2 regions of the Thalassospira indica genome follow, and region 1 is predicted to be linked to the other one. Evidence: riboswitches for the same ligand, from Rfam matches in the RefSeq annotation. Region 1 holds a riboswitch; the other holds the start of a gene.
What was found. A riboswitch is a leader RNA that binds a small molecule or an ion and turns the genes downstream of it on or off. The one in region 1 is predicted to bind glycine.
Positions count from the first base shown of each region.

Region 1 (10,253 bases):
GTCGCTGGATGAATGGTGTCAAAGTTGTTCTGGGCCTTGCCCTGATCGGCACGGCGATCTGGCTTCTGGGCATTCTGTCGGTTCAGATCGGCATGGGTGGTGCGATTGCTGTCGGGCTTGGCCTGATTTTGGGCAGCGTCTTTATCTGGGCCCGCAAACGCACATCAAACCTGCGTCCACGCTTTGCCTTTACGTCGCTGGCGGTACTGGGCTTCTTGGTTGCACTGTTTGCGCCCGGCTTTTCACAACCGCCGTCGTCGCCAAGCGCATCATCGGACAATGGCACGCTTGTCTGGCAGGCGTTTGCACCTGAAACCATTGATCGTTTGGTTGCCGATGGAAAGACGGTCGTGATCGATGTTACGGCGGAATGGTGTGTGACCTGTCAGGTCAACAAAAAGCTGGTTCTTGAAAAGCCCGACGTCCGAAACGCCTTGATGCAGGATGATGTTGTCCTGATGCAGGCCGACTGGACCCGTCCGGATCAAAAGATTGCCGATTACCTTGCCTCTTATGGCCGGTTTGGCATCCCGTTCAATGCGGTATTTGGTCCGGGGGCACCGGATGGCATTTTGCTTTCGGAGTTGCTCGGTGTGGACGAGGTTTTAAGCGCGCTTGAAGATGCAAACGGTTCGGCAAGCCTTGCCAGTTCCGTTCAGTGATCACATCTGATTGGGAACGCGTAGTGTTTTGTTTCCGCTCCTGCGAGAGCGCAGGCGTTAAGGTGCACACAGGCCCAAAATTGCTGCCAATTCAAGTCAGGCAGATGAAACCTGTTAAAAACTCTGCGTGAAAGCATTGAATGCCAAGCAGATTTGGTGTTTGATTCCGGCATGCGATCCATCGCGCAGTCAACGGGATTGCGCCAAATAACGGAGACACCCATGACCATTTCAGTCGGTTCCGAACTCCCGGAAGTTACCCTTTTCCGCGCAACCAGCGACGGTCCGGAAGCCGTCAATTCCAAGGAATTCTTCGCAGGTCGCAAAGTTGTCCTGTTTGCCGTACCGGGTGCTTTCACCCCGACCTGCTCGGCCAAACACCTTCCGGGCTTTGTTGCCAAAGCCGATGAGATCAAAGCCAAAGGTGTCGATGAGATTGCCTGCCTTGCATCAAACGATGCCTTTGTTCTTCAGGCTTGGGCCGATGCGGAAAAGGCCAACGACGTCACCATGCTTTCGGACGGGGATCTGGCGTTTGTCGACGCGACCGGGCTTGGACTTGATCTGACCGGCCGCGGCCTTGGCAAGCGCGCCAACCGTTTCGCCATGATTGTCGAAGACGGCAAAGTCACCGACATTGCCGTCGAAGAACCGGGCGCGTTTGAAGTTTCAAGTGCCGAAGCTGTTCTGAAAAAGCTTTAAAACCGGAAAGTTTCCCGCAACAAGCGCTTAAAGCTCCGCAATCATTTGCGGAGCTTTTTGCTTTGAATGTAGGGAACAATAGTGCCTGATCAGCGCGGAAGCAGAACCGGTATCGGGTCTTCCTTGCTGTCATAATCGCATTCAAAGGTCGGGTTGGTGTGCTTGGCAATGAAATGCACAACACCTTCCCGGAAACTGTCCTTGATCGGTGACCAGCTCATATAGACCCCGCCACGGGTGTCATATTCGCGAATATCCGGATCTCGCATCAGTTCAGAAAAACTGTGTCCAAGATCTTCTGTTGCACCGGCCACCAGCCAAGACGGCTTCAGGCCACCATGCCACAGCAAGTAAACGCCACCGACCCCATCCAGGCTAAGCTCTGAAATATCGTCGATCATGAACAGGCGGTAGTACTCCCCACGTGGGCTTTTTCGCCATTTTATGTCTTGTGCCTTTGGCTGGCGAATAGCACCGAGAGACCAAAATCCCATATTAACCTCCAAGCACGCCAAAACGCGTGCAACCGTATGTCACACGCATCCCAACATAGCTTCTTATTCTTATAGGTAAGAACTTACCTTACATATGTAAACTTTTGATTGACAAATGACTGGGCGAAAACGCCCGAGGCGCTCTTTGCCAAGAAGATATAGCTCACGCTACTACCTTAAATCACAGCACAAAACCAAGCATTTTTCGAATTATTCGAACAACTTGTCGATATCGTCCTGGCTGATGCCTTCCCCTTCGAGCTGCGGACCATTCAAAAGGTCTGCATCCTCGGGCCGTGATTCTTCTTCGACCTCAGGAACCGGCAATTCGGCAAACGCATCTTCACCCCAGATCGAGATCATGTTGTGGACGCGCTCTTCAACGAACTCAAGCGTGCTGACCACCTTGTTGATGCGCTGGCCGGTAATGTCCTGGAAGTTACAGGCTTCAAAGATCTTGGTCACGATGAAGGCAATCTGTTCAACGTGATCGGCGACAAAATCGCTCGGTGCCGAGTTTTTAAGCGTCATCGTCAGATCGTCAATCTGCTCGGCGGATTCCAGAATGGTATGGGTCGCCATTTCGGTATCCTTGACGATGGCATCAAGTTCCGAGGTCGCACTTACCAATCGGTCATCCTGCGCCTTTGGATGGCGCAGCGACGCAATCTGAACCTTTGCCCGGTGGATGTGCTCGTTCATTTCCGCGATCTGGGTACGGATCAGTTCCAGATCGTCACGATCGGGCTCTGCCGCCCCCGGGCGATTGGAGTGGGTTGGGTTACTTGAAACCGGTTCGGGCAACTCATCCATCGGCGCATCGTTTGATGCAAACGGGGTGGCGACATCACTGGCCGGAACACCACCGGATGCCACTGCCTGACGCAGTTGCGAAACTTCCCCACGCAGTGCTCTGATTTCATCAAGAACAGCCTGGGTAATACCGGATGTTTCCGGGGCACTCGTCGCTGCCGGCAAGGATGCCTGCATCGGTTCCCCTGCCCCCATGCCGCTTTCCAGCGTCGGGTCAAAAAAGGAGTCAGACCAATCCTCAACCACACCACCGGTGCGTTCTTTAAGACGACGTTCAGCAGTGAATACTTTTTGCACGCGACGAGACATAACTGACTTTAACCCTCCGGAACGGACGTACGTCCGATCACTAAATCCCCAAACGCACCTTTTTGACGGCGTTCATTACTATTACGGCAAGTATAAGGGTGCAGATTGCGACAAGTCCAATGGGTTTCAAGTCCAAGTCTTTGAAAAAGAACACCCCGGCCAAAAGACCGGGGTGCTCCAAAAGGTCAGGTTGCGTTGGTTATCAAGCTGTTTCAGGCTTCCAGCGCAAAACCGGCTTACGTGCAGCTGCCGTTTCATCAAGGCGTCTGCGCGGGGTCAGATACGGCGCATTCTTGAAGAATTCTGCATCGCCCGACTCGGCCTTGGCCACAAGCGACAGAATCGCATCACAGAACTGATCGATCGATTCCTTGGTTTCGGTCTCGGTCGGTTCGATCAGCAACGCCCCATGAACCACCAGCGGGAAATACATCGTCATCGGGTGGAACCCTTCGTCGATGATTGCCTTGGCCAGATCCAGCGTCGAAACACCGGTATCTTTCAGGAAGCCGTCGTCAAACAGGGCTTCATGCATGCAATAGCCCGGGAAGGCCACACTGAGCTTGTCCTTAAGACGCGCCAGCAGGTAGTTGGCATTAAGAACCGCATCACCCGATGCCTGACGCAGGCCATCTGCACCATGGCTTTTCATATAGGTCAGCGCACGAATGAACATGCCCATCTGACCATGGAAGCCCTTCAGACGGCCAAACGGCTTCATGCCGTCTTCTTCGTCTGCGGTTTCGACCAGATGGAAACCATCACCCTTTTTCACCACATACGGGATCGGGGCAAACGGTGCCAGTGCCTCGGAAAAGACAACAGGTCCTGAACCCGGTCCACCGCCGCCATGCGGGGTCGAGAACGTCTTGTGCAGGTTGATATGCATCGCATCAATGCCAAGGTCTGCCGGGCGCACCCGACCGACAATGGCGTTGAAGTTCGCACCATCGCAATAGAAATAGCCACCCGCTTCATGCACCAGATCGGCAATCTTGCGCACATCACGTTCAAACAGGCCGCAGGTATTCGGGTTGGTCAGCATGATGCCAGCCACATCGTCGCCAAGCTTGGCTTCAAACGCTGCCAGATCAACACGGCCGTCTTCGGTCGCGGGGATCGAATCAACTGTAAAGCCACAGGCGGCTGCGGTTGCCGGGTTGGTCCCGTGGGCTGATTCCGGCACCAATACACGACGACGGTTTTCACCGCGTGCATCAAGGGCCGCGCGAATGGCCATCATGCCGCAAAGCTCGCCCTGTGCACCCGCTGCCGGGGACATGGAAACCGCCGGCATGCCGGTCAGGACCAGAAGCCAATGCGCACATTGGTCAATCAGTTCCAACGCACCCTGAACGGTGCTTTCGGGCTGCATCGGATGCAGATCGGCAAGACCGGGCAAACGCGCGACTTTTTCGTTCAGGCGCGGGTTATGCTTCATCGTGCACGAACCAAGCGGGAAGAAACCGGCATCAATGCCATAGTTCTTCTGCGACAGGCGCGTGAAGTGACGCACGACTTGCGGCTCCGAAAGCCCAGGAAGACCAACGTCGCTATCACGGTCAAGACCGCCAAGACGCGATTTGGTGCCCTTTGGTTCCGGCAAATCAACGCCGGTTCGGCCGGGCTGGCCCTGCTCGAAAATCAGCTGTTCTTCAAGAACAAGTCCACGGTTGCCGGTATGGGTTGTAAAGGTCATGCCAGCGCCTCCTTCAATGCGGACGCAAGCGCCGCGATATCCTCGTCGGTGTTGGTTTCGGTGACCGCAACCAACAGGTAGTTGTCCAGATCCGAACGGTTCGGATACAGGCGCGACAGCGGCACACCGGCAAGGATGCCCTTGGCAACCAGTGCTTCAACCACTTCGGCGGCCGGCTTGGAAAGCTTCACGGTGAATTCGTTAAAGAAGCTGTCATTAACCACAGATGCGCCTTCAACGGCGTCAATTGCATCCGCCGCCTTGCAGGCATTTTCATGGTTCAAGGTCGCCAGACGGCGATAACCGTCTTCACCCAGCAGGCTCATATGCACCGTAAAGGCCAACGAACACAGGCCCGAGTTGGTGCAGATGTTCGAGGTCGCCTTTTCACGGCGGATATGCTGTTCGCGGGTCGACAGCGTCAGAACAAAGCCACGCTTGCCGTCCTGATCAACCGTTTCACCACACAGGCGGCCCGGCATCTGACGCACGAGCTTTTGCGTGGTGGCAAACAGACCGACATACGGCCCACCATAATTCAGCGCATTACCGATCGACTGGCCTTCGCCGCAAACGATGTCTGCGCCAAAGCTGCCCGGTGATTTCACTGCACCAAACGCCACCGCCTCGGTAAAGACCACCACCAGAAGCGCACCCTTGGCATGGCAAAGATCGGCCAACTGGGTGTGATCCTGAATGCGGCCAAACACGTCCGGATACTGCACCACGACACACGCAGTCTGATCATCAATCAGATCGTTGAGTTCTTCGGCAGTTGCCTGATGTTCCGGATGCCCATCGCGCCCGGCAACTTCGGTGTCGCTGTACTGGCAATAAGTTTCGGTCACTTCGCGGTAATGCGGGTGCAGACCACCCGAAAGAACTGCCTTCTTGCGACGGGTCGCACGGCAGGCCATCAGAACCGCTTCGGCACAGGATGTCGCACCATCCCACATCGACGCGTTGGCAACATCCATCCCGGTGATCGAGGCAACCTGGGTCTGGAATTCAAACAGGTATTGCAGTGTCCCTTGCGCGATTTCCGGCTGATACGGGGTATAGGCGGTCAGGAATTCACCGCGCTGGATCACGTAATCAACCGTCGCCGGGACATGGTGGCGATAGGCACCCGCGCCCAGGAAACTGGGCACGCTTGATGCGCCCATGTTTTTGGCGGCCAAGGCCATCATATCGCGTTCGACCTGCATTTCGCCAAGGTGGGATGGCAAATCAACAGGTGCATCAAGCAACGCGCCGTCCGGCACATCACAGTAAAGTTCATCAACCGATGATGCCCCGATGGTATCAAGCATCGCAGCACGATCAGCGCGTGTCAGTGGGAGATAACGCATGTTTTAAAGGCCTTCGACGAAGTCTTTGTAGGCAGCTTCATCCATCAGCTCATCAAGCTGGGATTCATCGGTCAGTGTCATTCTAAAGAACCAGCCATCCGATTCCGGGGCTTCATTGACCAGTGCAGGATTGTCATCAAGCTCTTCGTTGACCTCGACAATTTCACCATCGAGCGGGGCGTAAACGTCGCTGGCGGCCTTGACCGATTCAACAACCGCGGCGTCGCCATCCTTGGTCAGTTTCTTGCCAACTTCCGGCAGCTCGACATAGACGATATCGCCCAGCGACTGCTGCGCGTAATCGGTAATGCCAACGGTTGCCACACCGTCTTCAAGCTCGATCCATTCATGTTCCTGCGAAAATTTCTTAGTCATCTTCCATTGTCCCTGTTGATCAATTCAGTGCCAATGCAGCGTAGCGCCGCTCTCTCTATGATAAATTCTGGTTCTCAACCGCGGAAATAACGATGCGGCGCGAACGGAAGTTCGACCACCTCGGCCGGCCGCGCCTTGCCGCGCACCATAAGATCGACCTTGGTACCCGGTTCGGCAAATTCAATCGCGACATACCCCATGGCAATCGGGCCATCGACGGTCGGGCCAAACCCGCCCGAGGTGATCTCGCCGATGTCTTCGCCATCTGCGTTCAAAATCTGGGTGTGTTCGCGTGCCGGTGCCTTGCCTTCGGGCTTGATGCCGACACGTTTGCGATCCGCACCGTGTTCAAGCTGATCAAGGATCACATCCGCGCCCTTGAAGCCACCTTCGGCCCGGCGACGTTTGTTGATGATCCAGTTCAGATCCCCTTCAACCGGGGTCGTGGTGGTATCAATGTCGTTCCCATACAGGCAAAGACCCGCTTCGAGACGCAGTGAGTCACGTGCACCAAGGCCAATCGCCTCGACCTCGTCCTCGGCCAGCAGCTTGCGTGCAAGCGCCTCGGCATCGGCGTTGGGTACGGAAATCTCATAACCGTCTTCGCCGGTGTAACCCGAACGGGTCACAAAGCACGGACTGCCAGCGATGTCGACTTCGGCAAAGCTCATGAATTTCAGATCGGTAACAGATGGCGCAAAGCGTGCCAGAACCTTGGCCGCTTCCGGGCCCTGAAGTGCCAGAAGCGCCCGGTCATCGATTTCTTCAAGCGATACACCGTCGCCAAGATTGGCACGCATGTGAACGATATCATCGTCCTTGCAGGCCGCATTGATCACCAGAAACAGGCTGTCACCCGCATTGGTAATCATCAGATCATCAAGGATCGTGCCGTCGTCCTGGGTAAATGCGGAATAGCGGGTGCGACCGGGTTTGAGGATGGCAATATCACCGGGCACAAGCTTTTCAAGCTCGGCCACGCGGTTCTCGCCGGTCAAGCGCACCTGCCCCATATGGGACACATCAAACAGGCCTGCCTTCGCACGGGTATGAAGATGTTCGCCCTTCACACCAAGCGGATATTGCACAGGCATGGCATAGCCAGCGAACGGCACCATTTTGGCACCGAGTTCCACATGCAAATCATAAAGGGCAGTTTTTAGAAGTTCGGATTCTTGATCCGCCATCAGGTTCTCCAGGACAATCGTTGCGAAATATAGCCGACCAGTGGCCAACCACATTCCCCCTCTGTCTTTGGAGCCTGAAAGAATCACATCCGGGGTAGGAAGCCGGTCTGCTTACATCTTCGGCGAGGTGTTCCTGATCAAAAATTCAGGTCACCTGCTTTCCAGAGTCCCATCTCCACGCGGTCCTGTTGCCTGAGAGTTTCCGGGGTGGTTGCTCCTTCGGCGTCCGCTCATCCGATAAGGACTGCGGCCTCTCCCACGTGCATCATTTGGGTATGCTTCTGTTATACGGGTTTCCGCGCAAACCGACCAGCCCCTATTTTTCGGGCACGATCGGCTTGCCGCGTCTCAGATGAACAAACCCGAATAAAATCAATCGGTTCCGAACCGGCGATTATACTCTAGTTGGTCCGCACTCAGCTGGAAACCAAGATAGATTTCGTAATCCGGACCGGTCCAGACATCGTCCAGCGGCACCGACAGGGTCACCTGCTCGTCCCGGATGCGTGCCATGTTCAGATTGTCGGCAAACGCCATATTCACGTCAAACACCGACTTCTGAATGAAGGTGCCGTTCGGGTCACGCAGGGCGACGAAATATTTAAATTGAACGTTACGGTTCTGGGCTGCCGGTCCAAGCTCGGCGGTAATGATCGGGCTGATGATGACATCAAGTTCCTTGTCATCAAGGTCGTAGCCGCAATCACCGAGGTATCCGGTAAATTCGGCTTCGACGATCACATCGGTCAGGTCGCGGCCAGCACCACTGAACTGGACAAGCTTTGCCGTATCCTTTGGCAGATAGGCCGCCGGACAAACCGGGACCGGCTGTTCTTCGAACGGGTTGCCACCGCCGCATGCGCTTAGCAATCCACCAAGCGAGACCATACCCAATGCATAAACGCGCCGAAGTCCGTTACCGATTGTCATCCAAGCCTCTATCAAACCAAATGTTTTCGGGCCACGTCGCGACGACCGGCCGGCGCGCAGTCTATTCTGTCGCGGATGTCGGCACAACCCGCTTGAACGGCCTTGGGCGGTGTAAAACGTCAAAAATTCGGCCAACCGGCAACGACCATTTACCCCAGAGTCATTGCACCGCATGATCAGGCAGGTTATGTAACGTCAATGTTTGAAAAATGCGTCGGCAACGCCCGCACGCAATTGGGAAAGCCGGACCTGTATCATGTCTGACAAAGCCAGCCTTCGGATCGTTCTTGCCAATCCGCGCGGTTTCTGCGCGGGGGTTGATCGCGCCATCGAGATCGTCGAAAAGGCACTCGAAAAATATGGCGCACCGGTCTATGTCCGCCACGAAATCGTGCATAACAAATTCGTGGTCAATCGCCTGCGCGATATCGGTGCCGTTTTCGTTGACGAACTTGATGCCGTTCCCGATGGCGTGCCGGTGATCTTTTCGGCCCATGGTGTCCCGAAATCCGTGCCCGAGGCGGCCGAAACCCGCAAACTTGAATATCTTGATGCGACCTGCCCGCTGGTCTCGAAGGTCCATCGCGGGGCCGAACGTCATCACGCAGATGGCAAACATATTCTTCTGATTGGTCATGCTGGTCATCCCGAAGTCATCGGCACGATGGGCCAGTTGCCCCCCGGCAGCATGACCTTGGTCGAGACCGAGGAAGACGCCGAAACCATCGAAATCAGCGATCCGGAAAATCTGGCTTTCGTGACCCAGACGACCTTGTCACTTGATGACACCGCCAAGATCATTGAAATCCTGCAGCGGCGTTTCCCGTCAATCGCGGTGCCGAAAAAGGAAGACATCTGCTACGCGACAACCAACCGTCAGCATGCGGTCAAACTGATCGCTGAAAAGGCTGACGCGATTCTGGTCCTTGGCGCGCCAAACTCGTCCAACTCCAACCGTCTGGTCGAAGTCGCCAAACGCGAAGGCTGCACACGGTCGGTTCTAGTCGAACGGGCAAAGGATATCGACTGGTCCAAGCTTGACGGTATTTCAAGCCTTGGCATCACTGCCGGTGCATCCGCGCCTGAAATACTGGTCGAGGAAGTCATTGATGCCTGTCGGGAACGCTTTGACGTGACGGTCGAGACAATCACGCTGACCAACGAAAATGTCACTTTCAAACTGCCGCGTCAGCTTGCCAGCTAGGTCTGCGGACATGCTTATTTTCAGATCAGGACGACGATAGAACTCATGGCCGTCTATACCGACGTTTCAGACGAAGATATTTCCCGCTTTGTGGCCGAATACGATATCGGTGACGTGGTATCGTTCAAGGGGATCGCAGAAGGCGTCGAAAACACCAATTTCCTGCTTCAGACGACCAAGGCTCCGTATATCCTGACCCTGTATGAGAAGCGGGTAAATCCCGATGATCTGCCCTTCTATCTTGGCCTGATGGATCACTTGTCGGCCAAGGGCCTGAATTGCCCAACCCCGATCCACGGCAAGGACGGTGTTGCCTTGCGACGCCTTTGTGGTCGCCCGGCCGCCATCACATCCTTCCTGCAGGGCATGTCGCCCAGGCGCATTCAACCGCATCACTGTGCCGGGGTTGGCGCCGCATTGGCAGAGTTACACTCAGCCGGTCAGGACTTCGAAATGCACCTGCCCAACGCGCTGAGCATCAAGGGATGGCGTTCGCTTTTCGATAGCTGTGCGGAACATGCCGACG
Region 1 covers NZ_CP031555.1:876,814-887,066, reverse strand. Annotated here, with positions in the region: gene DY252_RS04265 (protein-disulfide reductase DsbD family protein) at 1-662, shown strand, start outside; gene DY252_RS04260 (peroxiredoxin) at 885-1,364, shown strand; gene DY252_RS04255 (hypothetical protein) at 1,454-1,858, opposite strand; gene DY252_RS04250 (protein phosphatase CheZ) at 2,069-2,980, opposite strand; gene gcvPB (aminomethyl-transferring glycine dehydrogenase subunit GcvPB) at 3,183-4,679, opposite strand; gene gcvPA (aminomethyl-transferring glycine dehydrogenase subunit GcvPA) at 4,676-6,031, opposite strand; gene gcvH (glycine cleavage system protein GcvH) at 6,035-6,406, opposite strand; gene gcvT (glycine cleavage system aminomethyltransferase GcvT) at 6,481-7,593, opposite strand; glycine riboswitch at 7,653-7,760, opposite strand; glycine riboswitch at 7,764-7,862, opposite strand; gene DY252_RS04225 (hypothetical protein) at 7,966-8,523, opposite strand; gene ispH (4-hydroxy-3-methylbut-2-enyl diphosphate reductase) at 8,780-9,727, shown strand; gene DY252_RS04215 (homoserine kinase) at 9,773-10,253, shown strand, end outside.

Region 2 (10,253 bases), 1.4 Mb from region 1:
TCAGGACGAACCGCAACAATCATCAGACACACAGCCCATGCAGGCGGATGCACCACCACAAGCCGACCAACTTGACGGGCTGATGCGCGGTATTTCCACGGCCCTTGATTACATTGAAAATCTTTTGAAATTCGCCAACACGGCGGGTGAAACCCAAGACAGCCTGATGCGCGAGATCGATGTGCGATCCAACAATCTGCGCACCGGTCTTGAACAAACGCGCCGCGAAATCGAAGAAAGCACCCATACCGCCAACGACGTTCAGGAAAGCACGCGCGCAACGGTCTCGTCGAAAACCGATGCCATTCGTGGCGACCTTGAAAAGATCAGTCAGGATTTGGAAACCAAGGCCGAAGGTGCGGCAAAGGTTCTGAGTGCGATTGAAGATATCGGCAAGGGGATCAAGTTGCTCGCCCTTAACGCCACGATCGAGGCCGCCCGCGCCGGTGACCATGGCCGCGGCTTTGCCGTGGTGGCCAAGGAAGTTGGCAATCTTGCACAAAGCACCATGCAGCGCACCAACGAGGCCGTCGATCTGATCGATCTGTCCGATGTCACCAAATCCCTGCGCGAAAGCATGGGAAATATCGGCAATGACCTTGATAGCCTGGGTGGTGAGATCGAAGAGGCACTTGGCGGGCTTAAGGATCGCTTTGCCCAGATGTCGGGACGCCTTGAACATATCAGCGGCCATAACCAGGTCGTGTTTGAACTGCTCGATGCCAGCAAAGACTCATCAGCCCGCACACGCAGCAAAGTAAGCTGGGCGTCAGGCGAAATCGCCAAACTGTCAAACTGCACCACCGATACAGCAAACGTATCGACCAAGCTTTCGCAGTTTCTGGCCGCCAGTTACATTCCCGAAGACCCGGCCTATGACCGCCTCGCCGATATCAAGGCGCGCGGAAAAATCCGCATCGCGATTGACCCGGCACTGGTCGGGGCATCGTTCCGCCCGCAAAAAGGTGGCCCGCTGCATGGTATTGATATCGACTATGCCGAGGCCTTTGCCAAGTCCATCGGCGTTGAGTGCGAGTTCATTGAACATCCGTGGGACCTTTTGACCGAACTTCTGTTTGTTGGCAAAAAGGCCGGACAACCACCCGCCGATGTTGTCTGGTGCGCCTTGCCGCCCAGCGATTTTTATAAGGGTGTCGCGTTCTCAGATACCTATACCTATCTGAACTTTTCGCTGATCCGCCGCCCGGACAATACATCAATCAACACCATTGCCGATCTTGAGGGCAGGGTACTGGGCACGGTTAATGACCCCGCCGCCCTTACCGTGCTTGAAGATGTTGGTCTTCGCTGGGCGGATAATGAAAACAAACCCGGTGGTATTGCCAAGCTTTCGAACATGATCGCCTATGGCGATATTTCGCGCGTGCATGACGCGGTTGCCGACGGGGCGATTGATGCCTTTGCCGGGGACCATCCTGTGTTTTACTGGGCATCGAAGAACCCGCAAAGCCCTTGGCATGGTCGTCTGGAAGTCCTCCCCAAACCGATCCTGCCGCACCCGTTTTTCTATGTCGCGGCAGTCGCAGCGGAACCTGCGTCCTATCCGTTGCTTTGCGCCATCAACGACTTCATTGCCGATTTCCGCAAGACGCCGAAACGGGCCGAGATTGAAAAGCTCTGGCAGGGCCAGCCGATTGAACATCATCTGACCTACAAGGACGAAACCGGTAATCTGATCGGGGCGGACGAACTTGCCAGCAGCTATCACGCCCATTGTCGCAAGTTCGGGATTTCGGCCGACTGAATGACTGATTAAAACGTCTGGCGTGATGACGGGGCTGGCACTATCATCAGGGCATGGCTGCAAACAAAAAATCCCTGCGACAACAACGCATTCTTGGCGAACTGGATCTCGAACCGGCACTTCGGATCGCAGATCTTGCCGAACGTTTGAATGTCTCGAATGAAACCATTCGACGCGACTTTGACGAACTGACATCGCAAGGACTGATCAACCGCACCTATGGTGGGGCAGTTCGCCGCCACGCCAGCGAACCGGGCCTGAATGAACGCCATCAGCTTCACATTGCCGAACGTGAAAGCATCGCCAAGCAATCCATCCCGGTTCTGGCAGGCGCACGCCACATCATGATCGGGTCGGGGGCAACCACGGTGCATGTCGCCAAACGCCTTGCCGTCACCATGAACGATCTTACCGTGATCACCCATTCCTTTGGTGTCGCCACGGTTCTTGCCATCAATCCGACGATCCGCGTGATCATGGCACCGGGCCTTTATCACGCGCAGGAAGGTGCGATGCATGGTGCACAAACCGTGCGGTTTTTAGAAAACTACCGGGTGGAATGGGCCATTCTTGGCGCAAGTGGCCTTGATGGGGATGGGGCGAGCGATGCCTTGATCGAGGCGGCTGACGTTTATTCCGTCATGATGGAACGCGCCACCCGCAGCATGATTGTTGCCGACCACACCAAGTTTAATCAGGCCTTTCCGGCGCGCTATTGCGACTGGACATCGGTCGATGTTCTGGTCAGTGATGAAAGCCCGATGGGTGTACTTGATGAAACCATCCGTGCCGGCGGCTGTACGATCAAAGCCCCGACGCGTAGCTAGCGACAAAAATCTTAGCGACAGGTCCGAAGCGACTTCGCCAGTGCCTCGATGAAGAAATCCACCTCGGACGATTTCAAACACAGCGGCGGGCGAATTTTCAATGTCTGGCCGTATTTCCCGGCCGCCCCGATCAGCACCCGGTTCTGGCGCATGGCGTTGATGATGTCACTAACCAGTTGCCCGCTGGGGTTTGCCGGATCACCATCGGGTGCCAGATCAACGCCAATGAACAATCCTGCACCGCGAACATCTGTAATCCGACCGTCAATATCGGCCAGATGCAGCAAGCCTTCACGCAATGACTTGCCACACAGGGCGGCATTGGCCTGAAGGTTTTCATCGCGGATGACATTCAAAACGGCAAGCCCGGTCGCCGACGCCACCGGGCTTGCCGCAAATGTGTTGAAATATCCGACATCGTCGCAAAATGCGCTAAGCAATTCCGGGCGGACAGCAATCCCCGCCATTGGAAAGCCATTGCCCATCGGCTTGCCCATGCTGACGATGTCGGGCACAAGATCGTGGCGGGCAAAACCCCAGAAGGCATCGCCGGTTCTGGCAAAGCCCGGCTGTACTTCATCGGCAATAAAAAGTCCGCCCGCCCGATGAACAACCGCAACCGCCAGACGCAGGAACCCGCGCGGATTGGAAAACACGCCGTCACTGGAAAAAATGCTATCGGCGATCAGGGCCGCAACCCCATATCCGCGATCTTGCAAAACCAGTGCGGCCTTGTTGACCTCATCTGCAAAACCAGCGGCGATATTATCGCCGTAGGTAAGCTTGCTGGGGGCTGGAATGGCAATCACGTGATCAGGCAATTGGCCACGTTTCAACGCCGATGGCGAAATGTCGGTCACCGCCGCCGTGTTGCCGTGATAGGCGGACTCAGTCACGATAAAACCACTGGCACCCGTCGCACGCTGGGCAATGCGCAACGCAAGGTCATTTGCCTCGCTACCGCTGCAGGTCAGAACGATGTTTTCAAGGTAATTCGGAAATGTCGCCTTCAGACGATCGAGATATTCCTCGGTCGTCTGGTGCAGGTATCGACTGTTGATATTAAGCTTGGCGGCCTGCTCGGACATGGCGGTCACCACGCGCGGATGGCAATGCCCGACCGAGGGCACATTGTTATAGAAATCCAGATAGCTGGTGCCATCCGCCGCCGTCATCCAGCAGCCTGATCCCGACACCATTTCAATCGGATCGCGGTAAAACAGAACCGATGCCGCGCCAAAGTTCCGGGTGCGGCGCGACAAAAGGTCATCACCCTCCTTGGTCTGTGCGAAAGACGTTTTGCCATCATAGGCGTTCATATCAAGGATGGGGCGTACAGGCTTCATTTCGCATTCTCGGCTGTCAGATAATCCTGCGCCATTTGCAGGGTCCCGGCGGTAAAGCCTGTGCCCATTTCCTGCGCGGTCGGTGTTTCCGGATGGCTTGCGATCCAGGCAGTCAAAAGCAGGCGACGCAGCATAACAAAGCTATCAAGCATCGCCACGTCACTGGCCGAAAACGGTGCAACGGTCCGGTATCCCTCGACCCAGGCTTCTTTCAATGCCGGAACAATCGGATCAAGTTCGATAAAGCTGATCGCGGCTGCAAAGTCATAGCCAAACCAGCCAAACCCACAGTCATCGAAATCAATCACACCCAGCCGGTCGCCATCGACCAGAAGGTTCGCCAGACGCAAATCGGCGTGGATCAGACCATATCGATCATTGCCCATCCCGAAAGACGCAAGCTTCTGATCAAGATGGCTGCACAGACGTTCAAGCAACGCCAGACCATCGTCATCAAGGCCCGGTGCGTCCCGCCAATCTCCCCAATGCGGATTGGCGCCAAGGGTGGTATCGAACGTCCAGCTTTTGCGCACAAAATTGACCGATCGCGTCCATTGCCGCGCATGTCCATGCAGGCGCGCACTGATCGCGCCCAGCTTGAAAAATCCATCAACCAGCGCCTCATCAGCGGAGGGTTCAGCGCCACGCATAAAATCAAACGCGACCACATGGCGACTGACCCCGCCCTGATCAAACTCGGCAACCAGTGACCCGTCACTGCGCATGCGTGGCTTGGGTGTTTCGACAATGTCACTGGCCCGAAGCGCATTGATCCAGGCGAGTTCAGATTCAATTTCCGCACGGGTGTGATAGCCCGGCCGATGAACACGCAGGATCAGTTTTGCACCGCTATTTGGATCGGTTGCCAAAAAGGTCGCATTTTCCGAAACGGTCAGAAGCGACACCTCGGCATCCGGCCCCATGCCCCAACCAGGCAGGACCGATATGGCGCCCTCTTTCAGGACATCAATCATGTTGTCATCGTAAATGCCGCCCAATTGATGCCTCCTGCCGCTATCTCGTGACCGTCTTGAAACGGAAGTTGCGCCCCGTTTCAGGACCATCTCAGTGTCATTTTGTGAATAATGAGGCACAAAATGTGTAACTTGCAACATTTTTTGTTGCATCACGGAATATTTCGACCAATCATCAAGAAAACATAACGCAGCGCACAATCAGGGAACCGGCAATCCGCAGCACATCGCAAAGCTGACGCATTGCCCAATGACTTCACGAAAGGATCGACCATGCTGACTTCGATTTCCGGCAAAAGCGTCATCGTCACCGGTGGCTCAAAGGGCATTGGCAAGGGCATCGCCAAGGTATTTGCCATCAAGGGCGCAAAGGTTATGATCGCCGCCCGCACCGAAAAGGACGCGGCCGCGACGGTGGATGAAATCAAGGCCGCCGGGGGCACCGCCGATATGTTCCTGTGTGATGTCTCGGATTTCGATCAGGTAAGCGCGCTTGCCGACTACACCGCCAAAACCTTTGGCGGAATTGATATCCTGTGTGCCAATGCTGGCATCTTTCCGCAGGTCAAGATGGTCGATATGACGGCGGATGACTGGGATCAGGTGATGTCGACCAACCTTAAAAGCAGCTTCCTGTGCGTGAAGGCCTGCATTCCCTATTTCGAAAAAAGTGGCAAGGGCCGCGTGGTGATCACGTCCTCAATCACCGGGCCGGTCACCGGTTATCCGGGGTGGTCGCATTATGGCGCGTCAAAGGCCGGCCAGCTTGGCTTTATCAAGACCGCTGCCATGGAATTGTCGCGCTATAACACGACAATCAATGCCGTCATGCCCGGCAATATCATGACAGAGGGCCTGGCCGATCTTGGCGAGGATTATCTGAGCTCGATGGCAAACTCGATCCCGCTGAAACGTCTGGGCAGTGTCGAGGATATCGCCAATGCCGCCCTGTTCTTTGCATCCGATGAAGCGGCCTATATCACCGGCCAGCAAATCGTGGTCGATGGTGGTCAGATCCTGCCGGAATCGCTTGAGGCACTTGAAGAAATCTAAGGCTTCATCCTGCAAAAATGGCATAGAACGACAAAGCCCGCATCCGGTTCACCAGATGCAGGCTTTGTGTGTTTTCGGGCTTAGGCCAAACCGTATTGGCTGCGCACGACACCGGAATTGTATCGCTCGGACGCCAGAAGACGGGGTTTGATGCCCCCGGCGTCACGCCCGAACAACGAAATGCCAGAGCCCAGCACTTCCGGGATGGTGAAGATATCAAGCTGATCGGCAAAGTCGCCAAACAGGAACTGTGTCACCACACTGCCCCCGCCGACGACCCAGATGTCACCATCCGCCGACCGCCGGTCGCGCAATTGATCGACCAGTTCGATGATACTCCCGCCATACGCCTCGGTATTGGCAGGCCGCTCTTTGGGCAGTTCGCGGGAAGTCAAAACGATTGTGCGGCGGGCCTCATAGGGCCAGTCGCCAAATTCCATCACCTGATCAAAGGTGTTTCGCCCTATGATCAGCGTACCGACGGAGTCCAGAAAGTCATCAAAGCCGAACTCGGCCGGGTCATATTCCCCCAACCAGTCCACCGCACCATTGGCACGCGCAATGAATCCATCCAGACTGACCGCGATGTATATGCGGAACAGTTTTTTGCTCATGTCTATGTCCAACCGATATTGGGGTCTTTGCCCCTATTTTTAGTCGGCAAATCATAGCAAAACACCAACCTCAAGTCGCAAGAAACAAAAACAGAAAACCGTCTAATTTACATTGCAGATGCCTAAAAGCCCGGTTTTCCGCCCTATTCTTAAGAGTTGGGATCAGCACTCCACAACGTTGACATTGACCGCAAGACCGCCCTGACTGGTTTCCTTGTACTTGCTTTGCATGTCGAGTCCCGTCTGGCGCATGGTCTCGATCACCTTATCAAGCGACACGGTATGCTGTCCGTCACCGCGCAATGCCAGACGTGCTGCATTGATCGCCTTGACCGCACCCATGGTGTTGCGTTCGATGCACGGCACCTGCACCAGACCGCCAATCGGATCACAGGTCAGGCCAAGGTTATGTTCCATACCGATCTCGGCGGCGTTTTCGACCTGTTCGGGCGTTCCGCCCAGCACCGCACACAACGCGCCAGCCGCCATCGAACAGGCAACACCGACCTCGCCCTGACAGCCAACTTCGGCCGCCGAGATTGAGGCGCGCTTTTTATAGATCGACCCTATGGCCGCCGCGGTCAGAAGGAATTCACGAATTTTGTGCTGATTGGCGTTGGCACCGAACTTTTCGTAATAGCGCAGAACGGCGGGAATAACGCCTGCGGCCCCGTTGGTCGGTGCGGTCACAACCCGCCCGCCTGCAGCATTTTCTTCGTTCACGGCAAGGGCATACAGATTGACCCAGTCAATCACCGTTAACGGATCACGCAGGCCGGCTTCGGGCTTTTCGGTCAGTTCCTTGTAAAGGTTTGATGCCCGGCGTTTGACATTCAGGCCACCGGGCAAGATACCGTCAGTGCGGATGCCACGGTCAATGCAGCTCATCATCGCGTCATGAACGCGATCAACAAAGGCGATGGTTTCATCGGCGCTGCGCCAGCTTTGCTCGTTCTCCATCATGATTTCCGCGATGGAGCGCCCTTCACGCTTGCAGATTTCCATCAGTTCATCGGCGGACGAGAACGGAAATGGCAAGGTGATGTTATCGCCGGAATATTCCGCACCGTGATCGTCACTGGATACGATAAAGCCACCCCCGACCGAGAAATATTCCTGGGTATGGATTTTCACGCCATCGCGGTCAAAGGCGGTAATGCGCATGCCATTGGGATGCTGCGGAAGGGTCTCGGTGAAATGAAACACCAGATTGGTATCGCGGTTAAACGCAACCGGATACTGCCCATAAAGCTGCAACTGGCTGGTTTCATCAATCGCCTTCACAGTCGGCACGATATCATCAGGATCGATATTGCGCGGGCGCTTGCCATTCAGGCCCATGATCACCGCGGTATCGGTTGCGTGCCCCTTGCCGGTCAGGGCAAGCGATCCATAAAGATCAACCACGACACTGCCGGTCTTTTGCAAAAGATTGCGCGCCTCAAGCTCAAGGCAGAAACGATACCCCGCGCGCATCGGGCCAACCGTATGCGAACTCGAAGGACCGATACCTATCGTGTAAAGGTCAACAACCGACAGGTTGACGTCATGTTGGGATTTCTTTTGCGATCCCGAAGTGGGATCGGTCGCGGGATTTGTCATCAAGGGCCTCCTTCACGGCTCAATAACGCGCTTGTTTTCGCGCTGTTTACGAACCGGTGTTTTTGCCCCCTCTGTCCCTTGACCTGAGATTATCCGCCCTGCCCGATCAAGATCGGCTTGGGGCGTTCATCCTTCGGTGGAAACCTGACCAGCGCTTTCTCCCAGGCGCTTTTTGGTTTCTCTCTCCAGAGCCTCTTCCGTGACGGTCCATCTGCCTGAGAGTGTTTATGAGGCATTGCTCCTTCGGCGCCGCACATCATGCAAATCGCGTGATATCCGAACTCTCCCGTCACGGTGCGAGATAACATTTCTGCCACCTCAGAGGTTCACCGTCAGATTGAACACTATCTGCGTCTTTAGACACTGTCAAAAGAACTGGTTTGCATCTGCAAAATTTTCTGCGGCAGATGCTGTTAAGCAACGGTAATCGTGCTAAATTGCCCGGGTAATTGATGTACCTGTCGTGCGCGAAGACTGACCCACCCTGTCCGCATGGCGGGATTGATGGCGAAAGAGCCCGTAAGTCACCATATTTACGGGACATTCAGCCTTTTCCTTTATCTGTGGGGTTTATGAACGTGACTGTATCGAATTCCGTAAAGCGCCCGCGCCCTGTGGTGCTGTGCATTCTGGACGGCTGGGGTTATCGCGAAGAAAGCAAGGACAACGCTGTCGCCCTTGCCAACACGCCTGTCTGGGATGACCTTTACGCCAACAATCCGACCGGGTTCCTCAAGGCCTGTGGTCTGGATGTTGGCCTGCCCGAAGGTCAGATGGGCAACTCGGAAGTCGGTCACATGAACCTGGGTGCTGGCCGTGTGGTCATGCAGGAACTGCCCAAAATTGACGAGGCCGTCAAAACCGGCACCATCGCCGATACCGACACCGTCAAAAAGATCATCGCCAAACTTTCCGATTCCAAGGGCGTTTGCCATATCGCGGGTCTTCTGTCCGAAGGCGGGGTGCATTCCCATCAGGCCCACATGGCGGCCCTAGCCAAGATCATTGCGAGTGCCGGTGTGCCGGTAAAAATTCACGCCTATCTTGATGGCCGTGATACCGCACCGAAAAGTGCCGCCAAGTTCCTTGAGAAATTCCGCGCCCTGATCGGCGATGCTGATGTTGAAATCGCCACCGTCACCGGCCGTTATTACGCCATGGACCGCGACAATCGCTGGGAACGCGTAAGCCAGGCCTATTTCACCATGGTTCAGGGCAAGAATTACGCCGATGGCCGCAGTGCTGACAGTGCGGAGGCCGCGATTGCCAACGCCTATGAAGCCGGCACCACCGATGAATTCGTTCTGCCGACCGTGATTGGCGATTATGACGGCATAAAGGATGGCGACGGCCTTCTGATGACCAATTTCCGGGCGGACCGCGCACGTGAAATCCTTTCCGCCCTTTGCGCTCCGGAATTTGACGGCTTTGATCGCGGCACGCCGGTCAAGTTCGCCGTTCAGGCCGGGATGGTCGAATATTCGTCCGAACATGCGAAATACATGGATGCGATCTATCCGCCGCAGACCCTGCCAAACATCTTTGGTGAAGTGGTTTCCAAAGCCGGCATGAAGCAGCTTCGCATCGCCGAGACGGAAAAGTACCCGCACGTGTCGTTCTTCTTTAACGGCGGCGAAGAACAGGTATTCGAGGGCGAGGACCGCATTCTGGTCGCCTCCCCCAAAGTTGCGACCTATGACCTGCAGCCGGAAATGTCGGCACCGGAAGTGACCGAAAAACTGGTCGCTGCCATCAAGTCGGAAAAATACGACACAATCATCCTGAACTTTGCCAACCCGGACATGGTCGGCCATAGCGGCATCCTTGAAGCCGCGATGAAGGCCGCGGAGGCAGTTGATACCTGCCTTGGCAAGGTGATCGACGCGATCAAGTTGGTCGGCGGCGTCGCCTTTGTCACCGCTGATCACGGCAACTGCGAAGTGATGGTTGATCCGGAAACCGGCGAACCGCACACGGCACATACACTTAATCTCGTTCCGACCATCCTTGTTAACGGTCCGGAAGGGGTAACATTGGAAGATGGTCGTTTGGCCGATGTCGCACCGACCTTG
Region 2 covers NZ_CP031555.1:4,193,804-4,204,056, forward strand. Annotated here, with positions in the region: gene DY252_RS19605 (methyl-accepting chemotaxis protein) at 1-1,765, shown strand, start outside; gene DY252_RS19610 (DeoR/GlpR family DNA-binding transcription regulator) at 1,819-2,592, shown strand; gene DY252_RS19615 (aspartate aminotransferase family protein) at 2,604-3,938, opposite strand; gene DY252_RS19620 (phosphotransferase enzyme family protein) at 3,935-4,936, opposite strand; gene fabG (3-oxoacyl-ACP reductase FabG) at 5,186-5,965, shown strand; gene DY252_RS19630 (dihydrofolate reductase family protein) at 6,046-6,579, opposite strand; gene DY252_RS19635 (L-serine ammonia-lyase) at 6,742-8,181, opposite strand; glycine riboswitch at 8,375-8,480, opposite strand; gene gpmI (2,3-bisphosphoglycerate-independent phosphoglycerate mutase) at 8,754-10,253, shown strand, end outside.
Region 2: linked by a shared signal. The riboswitch ahead of DY252_RS19635 (L-serine ammonia-lyase) and the one ahead of gcvT (glycine cleavage system aminomethyltransferase GcvT) in region 1 are both predicted to bind glycine.